DNA from 4 places in the Shewanella morhuae genome. Region 4 is predicted to be linked to each of the others. Evidence: predicted binding sites of a transcription regulator. Region 4 holds the regulator's gene; each other region holds the start of a gene.
The links. Region 4 encodes sigma-54, which starts transcription at its own class of promoters, with help from an activator protein. Its sites were predicted from a motif close to GTTGGCACGNNNNTNGNNT; they were not measured.
Positions count from the first base shown of each region.

Region 1: a site for sigma-54 is predicted at 1,604-1,622, ahead of C9I43_RS03655 (DUF1328 domain-containing protein). Genes of this name have one in related genera too.
Region 2: a site for sigma-54 is predicted at 1,770-1,788, ahead of C9I43_RS16790 (DUF4097 family beta strand repeat-containing protein). Genes of this name have one in related genera too.
Region 3: a site for sigma-54 is predicted at 1,929-1,947, ahead of flgA (flagellar basal body P-ring formation chaperone FlgA). Genes of this name have one in related genera too.

Region 1 is NZ_PYSG01000002.1:713,175-716,316, forward strand. It holds gene C9I43_RS03645 (diacylglycerol kinase family protein) at 1-1,003, opposite strand, end outside; gene C9I43_RS03650 (hypothetical protein) at 1,116-1,310, opposite strand; gene C9I43_RS03655 (DUF1328 domain-containing protein) at 1,338-1,514, opposite strand; gene pfaD (eicosapentaenoate synthase subunit PfaD) at 1,852-3,142, opposite strand, start outside.
Region 2 is NZ_PYSG01000003.1:484,229-487,370, reverse strand. It holds gene C9I43_RS16800 (M14 family metallopeptidase) at 1-780, shown strand, start outside; gene C9I43_RS16795 (class I SAM-dependent methyltransferase) at 806-1,573, opposite strand; gene C9I43_RS16790 (DUF4097 family beta strand repeat-containing protein) at 1,859-2,686, shown strand.
Region 3 is NZ_PYSG01000002.1:2,155,901-2,159,042, reverse strand. It holds gene C9I43_RS09900 (LPP20 family lipoprotein) at 1-143, shown strand, start outside; gene C9I43_RS09895 (flagella synthesis protein FlgN) at 260-685, opposite strand; gene flgM (flagellar biosynthesis anti-sigma factor FlgM) at 688-1,011, opposite strand; gene flgA (flagellar basal body P-ring formation chaperone FlgA) at 1,085-1,792, opposite strand; gene C9I43_RS09880 (chemotaxis protein CheV) at 1,998-2,918, shown strand; gene C9I43_RS09875 (CheR family methyltransferase) at 3,018-3,142, shown strand, end outside.
Region 4 is NZ_PYSG01000002.1:151,693-154,834, forward strand. It holds gene ptsN (PTS IIA-like nitrogen regulatory protein PtsN) at 1-120, opposite strand, end outside; gene hpf (ribosome hibernation promoting factor) at 123-410, opposite strand; gene C9I43_RS01190 (RNA polymerase factor sigma-54) at 439-1,917, opposite strand; gene lptB (LPS export ABC transporter ATP-binding protein) at 2,025-2,756, opposite strand; gene lptA (lipopolysaccharide transport periplasmic protein LptA) at 2,753-3,142, opposite strand, start outside.

The DNA.
Region 1 (3,142 bases), 560 kb from region 4:
AGGCGTTAGTCGTACCTAAAGGTATTATGCCCAATGCGATATCGGTATCGACAATTTCTGAGGCAACCTCAGTGACAGTGCCATCACCTCCGCAGGCGATAATAATATCAGCGCCAGCACCACGGGCTTGTTTGGTGAGGGTGTTGGCTGAAACATCCTCTGTTGTTAACGCTAAATGAACATCAAAATATGCCTTAAGCTCACTTTGAATTTGTTCGTTATATTCTTGCCATTTTCCGCCACCCGAGACAGGGTTAGCGATAATCCATACCACTTTATGAATGTTAATTTGTTTTTGGTGGTACATTTTTTCAACGGCTCTTAATTGCCATTTATTTAATCCCGCCGTTTTTCGAGCTTGTTTTATGCGTTGCAAAACCTTTGGGAAACTTTGGTGTTTATCTTGGCAAACCAGATAGGCTGCCAGAACTAATACTGAGCGGCCACGGCCCATAGCACAATGAATAAGCACGTTTTTTTGAGCTCTAACTTGGCGATGTAACCAGTTAACCGCTTGATTGATCTGGGCACTCGTTGGCACACTATGGTCGAGGATGGGAATATTTAAATACTCGATATGATCTTCAAATTGTGACCAGTCCAGCGCATCAAATTCAGCAGTAACATCAAGAATTGCTGTGATCCCATTGGCTTTTATGTTGGCAAGATCGGCAGGGACTAACCTGCTACCGAGGTAAAGTTGCTCGTCAATTTTTTGTATTGATGGCACAGAATCATATTTTCTGGCCCAGTAGTTATAGAAATGACTACCCAGTAAAAAGGGAATAAAACCCCAGCGAATATACCAAGGAATTGTGCCATCTTGACGCTTTCTAAAAATGTTCGCCAGATTAAACCAGTATGCTGATCCGACTAAAAATAATGACAAACTTATCCAAGCACATATAAACGTCAGTAGGGGGGAGCTACCTATAATCGCTAAGCTGGCCAATATCACAGCACCCGCAAAGTAGAAATACTTAATGTGAATGTTGGCTAGCATAGGTCTCCTCCAAGGTTATTGGTATCCGTTATGTAGGTAAATTATTGCAGTTCAAGTGGATCAAAAAGGGTGGCAATGGATTTATCCATTGCCACCCTAAACTTAACGGCTATTAGCACTTTTTATCTTTAGCATTAACGCCTTCTTTAATATCTTCACAGGCATCTTCGATGGCATTACCTGTATCGGTAATCGCGTCATCAATTTTCTCACCAGCACTTTCGGCATTGTTATCACTACAGGCTGATAAACCTAAAGCGAGGAATAAGGTTAGTGCTGCGGTGCTCATCAGGGTAAATGGTTTCATATCTATCTCCTTTCTAAAAAATTAAAATTAAAGTCGCGGCCCTTTACCTTTAAAGGCGTTGATCAGCAATGAAATCACCAGTAATACAATAAACAAAAAGAAAATAATTTTTGCGATCCCCGCTGCGGCGCCCGCAATACCGGTAAATCCAAATACACCTGCAATCAGTGCAACAATTAGAAATATCAATGTCCAACCTAACATATAAACCTCCTTGCCCTTGTATTAATCCTGCATCTGATCTTTGGTATCATCTGAAGGTTAATGGCTACTGGTTAATGGTAATAGTTATATTGCTATCTTAGTGCCAACTTTATAAATATCTATTAAGCTTTTGATTTTTAGTTATTATTAATATTTACGTGTTGCTGCAGATTAGCGCTGGTAGTGATGTAGTAGGCAATTTTTACCTAATCTTCGGTAAGAGTTTCAGTCGTAAAATGTCCAAAAAGTGCATCATGCACAATTTATTTTAAAAGACAGCCCATTAAAAAAGCCGACACAGATAAGCATCGGCTTTAAAGACGCTTACTGCTAGCGCTTAAAAACGATTCAGCGGTTTCCAGCGCTGTAGTGTCACGGGAATACTCGCACCTTGGGACTGCAATAGGTTTATGCGCGCTTGATACGCCGCGCCCACCATTAAATGTTTGGCTAAATCCACCGCGTTACGGGCTTTATAGTCATCTAAATAACTGCCTTTAGCCCACGCGTTAAATGCACCGAGCGCCGGGCCTGCCCAAATTTGGTAATCCATCTCGCGGCCGATTTCACCAACATTTGACCAGCGGCTCGATAAACCTAAATACCAACGGAAAATCAGCGCCATTTTGCGTTTTGGATTATCCAGCGCACGCTCGATTTGCTTAGGATCGCGCTCATTAAAGTGGGCGACAGTGCCTGTCCAAATATCATCGAGTGATGCGCGGAACACTTGCTCTTCAAGCTTTTTACGCTCGTCCGCAGGGATGGCTTCTATTGAATCGTAACGGGTGTAGATTTCGTATAATTTATTGGCGCGCATCGGGAATAAGGTCCCGCGCTTAACCACTTGTAATTTCACGCCCATTTCGAACATATCCGCCGCTGGCGCCATAGTGACATCGGCCATTTCGGTAGTGGCGAGTAACTTACGCGTGTGTTCGCTCGCGCCCGCTTCAATGCAAGCTTGGTTGATTGAACCTGTGACGATAAACGCCGCGCCCATGTTGAAGGTGGCTAATGCTGCATCGGGTGTACCAACGCCGCCGCCAGCACCCACACGGATGGGCGTTTTATATTGATACTTAGCTTGGATTTCATCTTTAAGCGCCAAAATGGTCGGCAATAGCGTGACCAATGGACGATTGTCGGTATGACCGCCTGAGTCGGCTTCGGCGGTGATGTCGTCTGCCATAGGCACAAGTAATGCCATCGCCATTTGATCTTGGCTGATAAGACCGTCACTCACTAATTGCTGCAGAATTTTGGCAGGCGCCGGCTCCATAAACTTAGTTGCGACTTCAGTGCGGCTGATTTTTGCGATGACTTTATTACCAATAACAATCTCGCCGTGCGCATCACGGCTCAAGCCCGCTGCACGGTAATAGACGATCTGCGGCGTTAAGCCTAAAAATGCTGAGGCTTCGACCGTGCGTACTTTATGTTTTAAAAACAGCTCAACACTGCCGCGCTCTAATGCCGGCTCGCTTGGGCTGTGAATTAAGTTAAAGGCGTAAGGGCCATTGGGCAGCGCCGCTTGAATACGGGTAATGGCTGCTTCAACGCGCGATGGAATTAACCCAGCTGCGCCAAAGGAGCATAAGATGCCCGCTTGACCCAGCGCAATAACC
Region 2 (3,142 bases), on a different contig from region 4:
GTAGGGGAACAGGCAACTAAGCTCAAAAGTGCAATTCAAGAGGATAAATACCGCGCCTCGCCGCTCATTACCCTAACGTGGAAATCGGCGCCATTAGCAACAGGCTGGGACTTTAAAGGCATCGATTATGCCCTTGAAACTAGCCCAATCAGTGGCACAGAGGTAGTGCGCTGGAACGGTCAACCTAAGCTGTACCCGAACTTACCTGTGATGGCTGAAACTGTGCCCGATATTAAAGTCACTCGCCCGAGTGCTTACTATATTCCGGCGCAGTGGACGCAAGTGATTGATCGCCTTAACGTACATGGCATTCGCATGACGCGCCTGACTAAACCGACAGAGCTTAAATTACAGCAATATAAGCTCAGTAACCCAGTGTTTAATACTCAGGATCTTGAGGGGCGCCAAACGGTTAAAGCCGAGTCTGAATTGACGAAAGTCAGCACCACTCTGCCCGTGGGCACGGTTAAAATCAGCACAGAGCAACCGCTGGGCGATCTGGCAATCTTGCTGCTTGAGCCGCAATCGCCAGATTCTCTGTTGCAATGGGGTTTCTTTAATCCTATCTTCACCAACACTGAATACATTGAAGATTATGCCGTAGAGCCACTAGCGGCCAAGATGCTAAAAGAGGATCCTAAGTTACAGGCACAGTTCGATAAAGCACTGACCAACGCCGAATTTGCCGCCGATCCCGAAGCGCGCCTGCGCTGGTTCTATGAACGCAGCCCTTACTACGATAACCAATACCTTAAGTATCCGGTTTACCGTAGTCGTTAATCCTCGCCATCACAAACGGCTAGGATTACGCGGGCTTACGGGCACTGATGCTATACACCAAGGGCACATTCTGCCCTTGGTGTGTTAACACATAACGACCATCGGCTTGGGCTTCGAGCCCTTCGAAACAGTTGTACGGGCTGAAATCAAATTCGTGGAAGAACTCCAACACTAAGCCCGCCTGCAATAACGCATTGATCACTTCAGATAGACTGTGTGACCAACACATTAAGGTTTGCTGGTCATCACCGGCATTTTCGGTATAAGTGCCTTCCAGCTCTATGTCTGGCTCACCCCGATTAAAATAGCTGTAACCATCGAACAACTGCTGCACCGGATGAAACTCGGCCATGTAAAACTGTCCGCCGGGCTTTAAACAAGCAGCAACCGTCTGCGCCCACAGGGTTAAATCCGGCAGCCACACAATGGCACCATAGGACGTAAACACAATATCTTGCGGCTCAATCTTGCTCGCCACACTGTAAACATCGCTACAGATAAACTCGGCGGACAATTGTGTCTGCTGCGCCAGCTTTTGTGCTTCATCAATCGCCACCTCAGACAAATCAACGCCCAGTACTTTAGCGCCCATGCGCGCCCACGACAGGGTATCTAAGCCAAAATGGCATTGCAGATGCAGCAAACTTTTTCCTGCCACATCCAGCTCGCTCAGCTCTATTTCCCGTAATGAAGTATTTCCACGCAGGAAGCCCGCCACATCGTAAAAATCCGAAGTTAAATGTACCCGAGTGCGCGCATCCCAAGCCGTCTTGTTCGTCGTTAAATAATCCATCTGCATCCCTTCTTATGTTTTTTGTATTTTTTGTATTGTCTGTATGTTTGCCCAGCCAGACCTATGAGGCTCAAGCTAACTTAATAAATGAGCAATTTCACTAATCTGTGAGTAAATCCCTCATTCGGCGGACATGTCCGCACAACCAAGCGCGGACACTTTCAGCTTAAACAATTGATTATAAATGAAACTTAAAATTGGCATGGGCTGTGCAATATCTTGTCTATCGCAAGACGACTCAGCACTCACACGAAAAATGAGTGCCAGATAAACAAGGAAGCTAACATGTCACTACGTCCATTTATGTTCACCCTCGCTTTTATATTGCTGTTTACCGTAGGGGTATCGCTTACTGGCGGCATTATTAATGTCAACGCCGCTGGCATGTCCGATTTAGACCAGCAGCAACGCGAACTCACACTTGATAGCCAAGACTTACAAAGCCTAATTGCCGAGACGGGCGCTGGTAGTCTTGAAATTATCGGCGTCGAAGGCCTAACCCAAATTAAACTCGTCGCCGATATCTATAGCAATAAGGACAGCAAAGTCATTCTCACCCTTGAGAAAAAGGCCAATAAAGCCAAGCTCAAAGCTGATTTTGAGCAAAGCGGTTTTAATCATGACTCGCCCTATATCGATCTAAAACTGCGAGTACCTGCGAATTTAGCACTGGATATCGATGACGGCTCAGGCGCCATTTTGATCAGCAAGATGACAGCAGACATCAATGTCAAAGACGGTTCAGGCGAACTCACCATCAACGGCGGTAACAATGTCAGCATAGAAGATGGTTCAGGTGATATTGAGGTCAGCCAAATCAATGGCAACCTCACGATCGACGACGGCTCTGGCGATATTGAAGTCAGACAACACAACGGCAACCTAACCATTAAAGATGGCTCTGGCGCAATCAAGGTGACTGATGTTAGCGGCAATATCACTATCGATGATGGTTCAGGCGACATCGAAGTCGCCAATGTGCAAAGTGCTGTGACTATCACCGATGGCTCAGGCGACATTAATGTGTTTAACACTAAGGGATTAACGATTCTTGCAGCAGGCTCTGGCGATGTGAAATTTAACAAAATCGACGGCCCAGTAAGCATGAAATAACGCGCTGCTTTACCACCCTACACCCAAAGGTTTTACCCACTTCCCGGCGTAGAGACTGATGTTGCAACGGTTCCCAGCCAAGATGTCAGTCTTCTACCCACCCTTTGCAGTTATTGCAATTTTGCCGCGACTCCCTGGTAGCGGCATTTTTTTCATCGCCTGAGACTTTCTCTGCCTCAATTCATGACAGTCGTTGGTAACGTTTTACCTATTTGTCTTTTCGAAGCAAAGTTTGACAATGTGTGTCTCGGTAAACTCACTCGGTAACCCAGTAGCTTCGGTAATGGTTCGAGGGGCTAATCAGCGGCAACATGGCTTTTGGCTATCGTATTCCCTAATTGCCTGCCGCAGGCTTTCGCACTGTTACACCAGTGACTCGCCGTAAATACGTCCCTGTAGGCTCTACTAAAACATCCATGTTTTAGAAGGTCACTGGCGCAACAATGCTTGATTTGG
Region 3 (3,142 bases), 2.0 Mb from region 4:
TGATACGCGGTGCGCGAGTAATTAAGAGCTATCCGGCTGGCGATCATTATGTTACTGAGTTAGAGCTTGATTTCTCTCAGGTTTGGGCACTTTATCAGCAGCAGAGTCGACCGCAAAAAGTCAAAGAAGTGACTTACTTTTAGCTGTTTTAGTTATTTCAATTGGACTGTCGAGCCGCAAATTTGCGCGGCTTTTTTTACATCAACATGACATTTTACTCAAAGCGTCGGATAAAGAAATGCTAAGGGGGATATGCTTGTTAGGCTTTTAAATCATTGCCTAAGCTTGAGATAGTTGAGGTTTTACCTTTATCGTTATAAGTAAGGCTGGTTGCATTTCTACTCGCCTGTAAAGCTTGGGCAAAACGGTTTAGACTGGCCAAATTCATTTCTATTAGGCTGGCATTTTGTTCATTAAGTTCTTTACACTCAATTAATGCCGTTTTAATTATATCCATTTTATGGATAAGTTCTGTTTGCAAAGTGAGCAGTGCTTTATCACTGTGAGCGGCTAAAATATCATCATTAGCTTTTAGATCTTTCAAGCATTGTGATTTCTCACTAGCAAGTGACAGCAGTAAATCGGCGTTTTGGTCTGCCAAAGCGCCTTTTTCTTTGAGTATGATTTGCTTAAGTACAGCCAAATGGGCGTGTTGTTGATCTACCAGTTTAGCTATTGCTGTCATAGTTACTCTTTATTTAAGTCGTTAAGTTCGGCTTCAAAACTTGCAATATTAGCCGCTAATTTTTCAGGATCAATCTTGTAACGACCTTCTGCAATTGCTTGTTTAATTTCAGCGACTTTCTTTTGGTCAACTTCAGGAAGGCTCGCCATTTTAGACTGTGCTTTTTGAAGCTGTTGCGCTTGGGCGGTAATGACCACTGAATCGCTTTTTTGTGGTGTTGTCGATTTTGTAGCAACTTGAGCCTGTTGTTCGCTGCTGGTTTTAGTTGCCCCAGTTCGAACTTGTGCAGTGGTTGCAGTATTGAGTTTGCTAATGTCTATGGCCATTTTCAGCTCCAGCGTGTGTATTCGGGATTTCTTAACTGGGTATCGGCAGCTTATAAAAAAGCTTTAGGCTATTTTACATTCTTACTTCAACTTCGCCAATGCCCGTGACTATAGCATCTAGTTCTTTGTTTGAACTGCTATTTTTGATTCTTATTCGTTCGCCCTTATTTCCATCTTGCAGAGCTTCTCCCGCTGTTTTAAGTTCGAAAGAGTTAGAACGAACATGGATAGATATTGAGTCGTTCTTACAAACGAAGCATAAGTTATTGCTCAATATAGGAGAATCTTTGGCAACTCGTCGCTTTACGCGCACGCCCGCTAACTTGTTAGGGTCATCAAATTCAGCCCCTCTTAAACTATTTTGCTCAATATAGCGTATTTCAACCTGACTACTAGAGATGAGCTCTCCGGGCGCTAAGATTTCCGTTGAAACAACAACGGGAAATAATATATCGACACGGACTGAGATATATATTTGCCATGGGTAGGCTAAGTCTGGTGTGTCACAGCTCACCTTTAGGGTGTTATTACGACTAATTTCTCTATCGCTCGCCATTTCGATATGAAGAGATGATGAGCATTGCGATGGCAACATTCTCGCGTCAACTATTTGTGGTGTTATATTGACCTTAGCATTAGCTGGTGCTGATATCTTTTCAAGAATAAGCGCTTTAGCTAATTCTGATATGGCCGATATGGTTGGGGCAACAGGCTCTGCACTCGCAGAAGCGGGCGTTAAAAAGGTAAAAATACAAAAAAAATAGACTAAATTTACTTTCATAATGAAGAGACTAGCGTGTAACGCTAGAATACACCTATACTTTTATAAAGATCGAAGCTGGCCACTGGCATAATTATTTCTACTACAGTCAGAAGATTGACTCAGTTTCGACTATGTTTATCGATAGATAAGATGTAAGCAATTAATATGCCTATACTCACCTGAGTCATAGGGCCGTACATAAACAGAACAACAAGGCAGAGTTATGTCGAGTATTCTTGATTCAGTCAACCAACGAACCCAGCTCGTTGGTCAAAACCGTTTAGAGTTATTGCTTTTTAAGCTAAATGGTCGTCAGCGTTTTGGGATTAACGTTTTTAAAGTTAAGGAAGTGCTGCAGTGCCCACCACTGACCACTCTGCCTAAACTGAACCCATATGTAAAAGGTGTCGCTCATATTCGTGGTACAACGATTTCTGTTATTGATTTGAGTGCAGCAACTGGCGGTCGGCCATTAACCAGTACTGAAAACTGTTTTATTATCATTTCGGAATATAACCGTAGTGTGCAAGGGTTTTTAGTCAGTTCAGTTGAGCGCATTATCAATATGAATTGGGAAGCTGTGATGCCACCACCACAGGGCGCTGGCCGCAATTCTTATTTAACTGCGGTGACAGAAATTGAAGGAGAGTTAGTTGAAATCCTTGATGTTGAAAAAATTCTAGATGAAATTTCGCCGGTCAAAACTGCTATCAGTGAAGAGGCTAATGAGAAGCTAACTCTCGACAGAAATCAGCATTACCATATTATGGTGATTGACGATTCCGCTGTGGCACGTAAACAAATTATTCGCTCACTTGAATCATTAAATTTACAAATTGATACAGCAAAAGATGGTCGAGAAGCATTAAATAAGCTTAAAGAAATCGCGAAAGAGATGGATAACGTTGCTGATGAAATTCCACTTATTATCTCAGATATTGAGATGCCAGAGATGGATGGCTATACCTTGACTGCCGAAATTAGAGATGATCCTAAATTGAAGCATATCAAAGTGGTACTGCATACTTCATTAAGCGGGGTATTTAATCAGGCAATGGTTCAAAAAGTAGGTGCGAATGACTTTATTGCAAAGTTTAACCCCGACGAGCTCGCAGCTGCGGTGAATAAGCATTTAAGTTTATAAATGTGTAGGTTAGTACCTCGATAAGCTTTACGCTATAATCTCGATTTCATAACATAATAGTTTTGCACTGATTTTTGTGCATGCTATAAGATTTAGGATGTGAATGTGCCAAATAAATCACTCGCTGAAGCTGAATATAATCAATTTAGATTGTTCTTAGAGCAACATAGCGGCATCGTACTGGGTGAGAATAAGCAATATCTGGTGCGCAGTCGTTTAGCTCC
Region 4 (3,142 bases):
AGATGAGAGGGTCGGGTACTGGGCAGCAACTAGGTCGCTGATGAGTTCCAGTACTTTTTTCTTACTGCCCGGAGTGGCGCAGGTAGTGCACTCCGGCCGCAGTATGCTACAAAGTTCCATTATTAGTGTTTTGTTAACTTCTCTTTGTGTTTAATAACCTGACGATCAAGCTTATCTATCAGGGCGTCTATAGCTGCATACATATCAGTATGCTCGGCAGTGGCAAATACTTCACCACCGATGAGGTTTATCCTCGCTTCAGCAATTTGTTGTATTTTCTCAACATTGAGCACAACGTGCACATTATTGATCTGTTCGAAATGGCGTTCAAGTTTTGAAAACTTTTCTTCTACATATGCGCGTAACGATTCGGTAATTTCAATGTGGTGCCCAACTAGGTGTATGTGCATAGAAACGTCCTCCGATATTCACTGTAGGTTATAAGCTCTTACGTTGATTAGAAGGAGGAATAAGCATAGCTTCTCGGTATTTCGCAATAGTTCTGCGTGCTACATTTATTCCCTGCTCCGCCAGAAGTTGTGCCATCTTACTGTCACTTAATGGTTTTTTCTGATTTTCTGCTGCAACCAGTTTTTTAATAAAGGCTCTAATTGCCGTTGATGAACACTCACCACCATCATCTGTACTGACATGGCTAGAGAAGAAGTATTTTAGTTCAAAAAGCCCTTTTGGAGTATGCATGTACTTTTGGGTTGTTACCCGCGAAATGGTTGACTCATGCATTTCTACTGCTTCGGCAATATCATTAAGCACCATAGGCTTCATTGCTTCTTCACCATACTCAAAGAAGCCTTGCTGGTATTGGACGATACAGTTAGCGACTTTGAGCAAAGTATCATTACGACTTTCTAAACTCTTAATAAACCACTTTGCCTCTTGCAGGTGCCCACGAATAAATTGGCTGTCGGCTTGGTTTGCAGAACTGCGCGCCATAGCTGCATAGTGTTGATTTACATTTATTTTTGGCATGTTGTCAGGATTGAGTTCAACCACCCAACGGCCATTTTTCTTCGACACTGATACATCGGGTATAACGTATTCGTCCTCGTTGGGAGTAATTAATAAACCCGGGCGAGGATTAAGGGTTTGGATGAGTGCTATACCATCTCTTAACTCATCTTCTTTGAGCTTAGTTTTACGCATCAACAGTCTAAAGTCACGTGCAGCAATGAGATCTAAATGATCTTTAATCAGCATGCGGGCGTTACTTAGATGGGGCGTATCGGGTGCAAAGTGGGATAATTGGATTAATAGGCACTCGCTTAAATCTCTGGCGGCGACACCTATCGGGTCAAAATGTTGAATACGCTTAAGTACGGCTTCGACTTCATCAAGTTCAACCTCTGGATTACCTATGGCCTCTAGAATTTCTTCAGTGCTTTGGGTCAGGTAACCTTGGTCATTTATCGCTTCGATAATCGCGGTAGCAATGGCTAAATCAGTTTCCGAAAAGGGGGTGAGATTTTTTTGCCATTCTAAATGCTCATATAAACCTTCGCTGGTCTCTCCTTGAAAGGGCATATCGTCTTCGCGACTCCCACCTGGGCCTGAATTAGGTGAGGCGGTAAACACTTCATCCCAAGTCGTATCCATGGGGAGATCGTCCGGCATGGATTCTTGAGTCAAAGATTCTGCGGTATCGACAGTGGAGTTATCTTTTTCTGGTGGCAGAGCAACAGATTCACTGAAATCGGTATCCGATAAGGCTTGGTTTACAGGGTCTTTAGTTGCGTCGAATTGATCCTCTTCCAGCTCGAGAAGGGGATTAGAATCTAAGGCTTGCTGGATCTCTTGCTGCAGTTCTAATGACGATAGTTGCAACAGACGAATTGCCTGCTGTAACTGTGGCGTCATGGTTAACTGTTGACCCAGTTTGAGCTGGAGTGACGCTTTCATGTTACCGCAGATCCCTAAGTTATTATTATTAGATGGGGTCGCTTATTCCCCTCTTTAGTCGAGCCGTATGCCAGTATAATTTACGGCCATCGACTCCCTTTGGTTAACTATAGCCTGAATTGTTCACCTAAGTACACAGCCCTAACCTGCTGATTGTCTAAGATCTCTGCTGGTGTTCCTTCTGCAATCAGGTTTCCGTGACTAACAATGTAGGCATGTTCACACACATCTAATGTCTCGCGCACATTGTGGTCGGTAATTAGCACACCAAGGCCACGGCTTTTAAGTTGCTCAATGATTTTTTTGATGTCGATAACTGAAATCGGATCAACCCCAGCGAAAGGCTCATCAAGTAAAATAAACTTAGGATTAGCCGCTAGCGCACGCGCAATTTCAACACGACGACGCTCACCACCTGACAACGACATACCTTGGCTGTCACGTATGTGGGTGATATGAAACTCTTCCAGCAGATGTTCTAATTCTTGATCTCTTTGTTCTTTTGTTAGCTCTTTGCGAGTTTGCAGCACGGCCATAATGTTGTCATGTACGCTCAGCTTACGAAAGATACTGGCTTCTTGTGGTAAGTAACCAATGCCTTTGCGGGCACGCAGGTGCATCGGATCGGCGGTTAAATCATCGTCATCGATAAAAATGTGGCCTTTATCGCTCTTTACCAATCCGACAACCATGTAAAATGTGGTGGTTTTCCCCGCCCCGTTTGGGCCGAGTAGACCAACGACTTGACCGGTTTTTACCGTCAAACTGACATCTTTAACGACTTGGCGGTTCTTATAACTTTTCGCTAAATTTTGTGCTCTTAGAGTGATCTGGGTCATTTAGAACCCTGCTTTTTGACAGGTTTATCGGTTGAGGTGCCGGGCTTTATATCATCTTGATAACTTTCAGGCTGAATAATCGTAATCACGCGATCATCACCACTACCAGTACTTTCGGCAATTAATTTTTGCTGAATGATGTCGTAGCGGATTAAATTCCCTCGGACTTGGCTACCCGCTTGATCTAATGAAGCTAATCCTTTGAGGGTGAGGGTACGGCTTGCCATGTTATAACTAATCTCTTTCGCACTTGCAGATGCTGGGCGACCATCGTCTAGGACTTGAGTATAAGTGGCAGGATTACCCGTGGCGACTAAGGTTTTACTGCTTTCACCTTCAGCAGAAAATGCACGTAGTTGATCCGCAATAATTTTGATAGAGCCTTG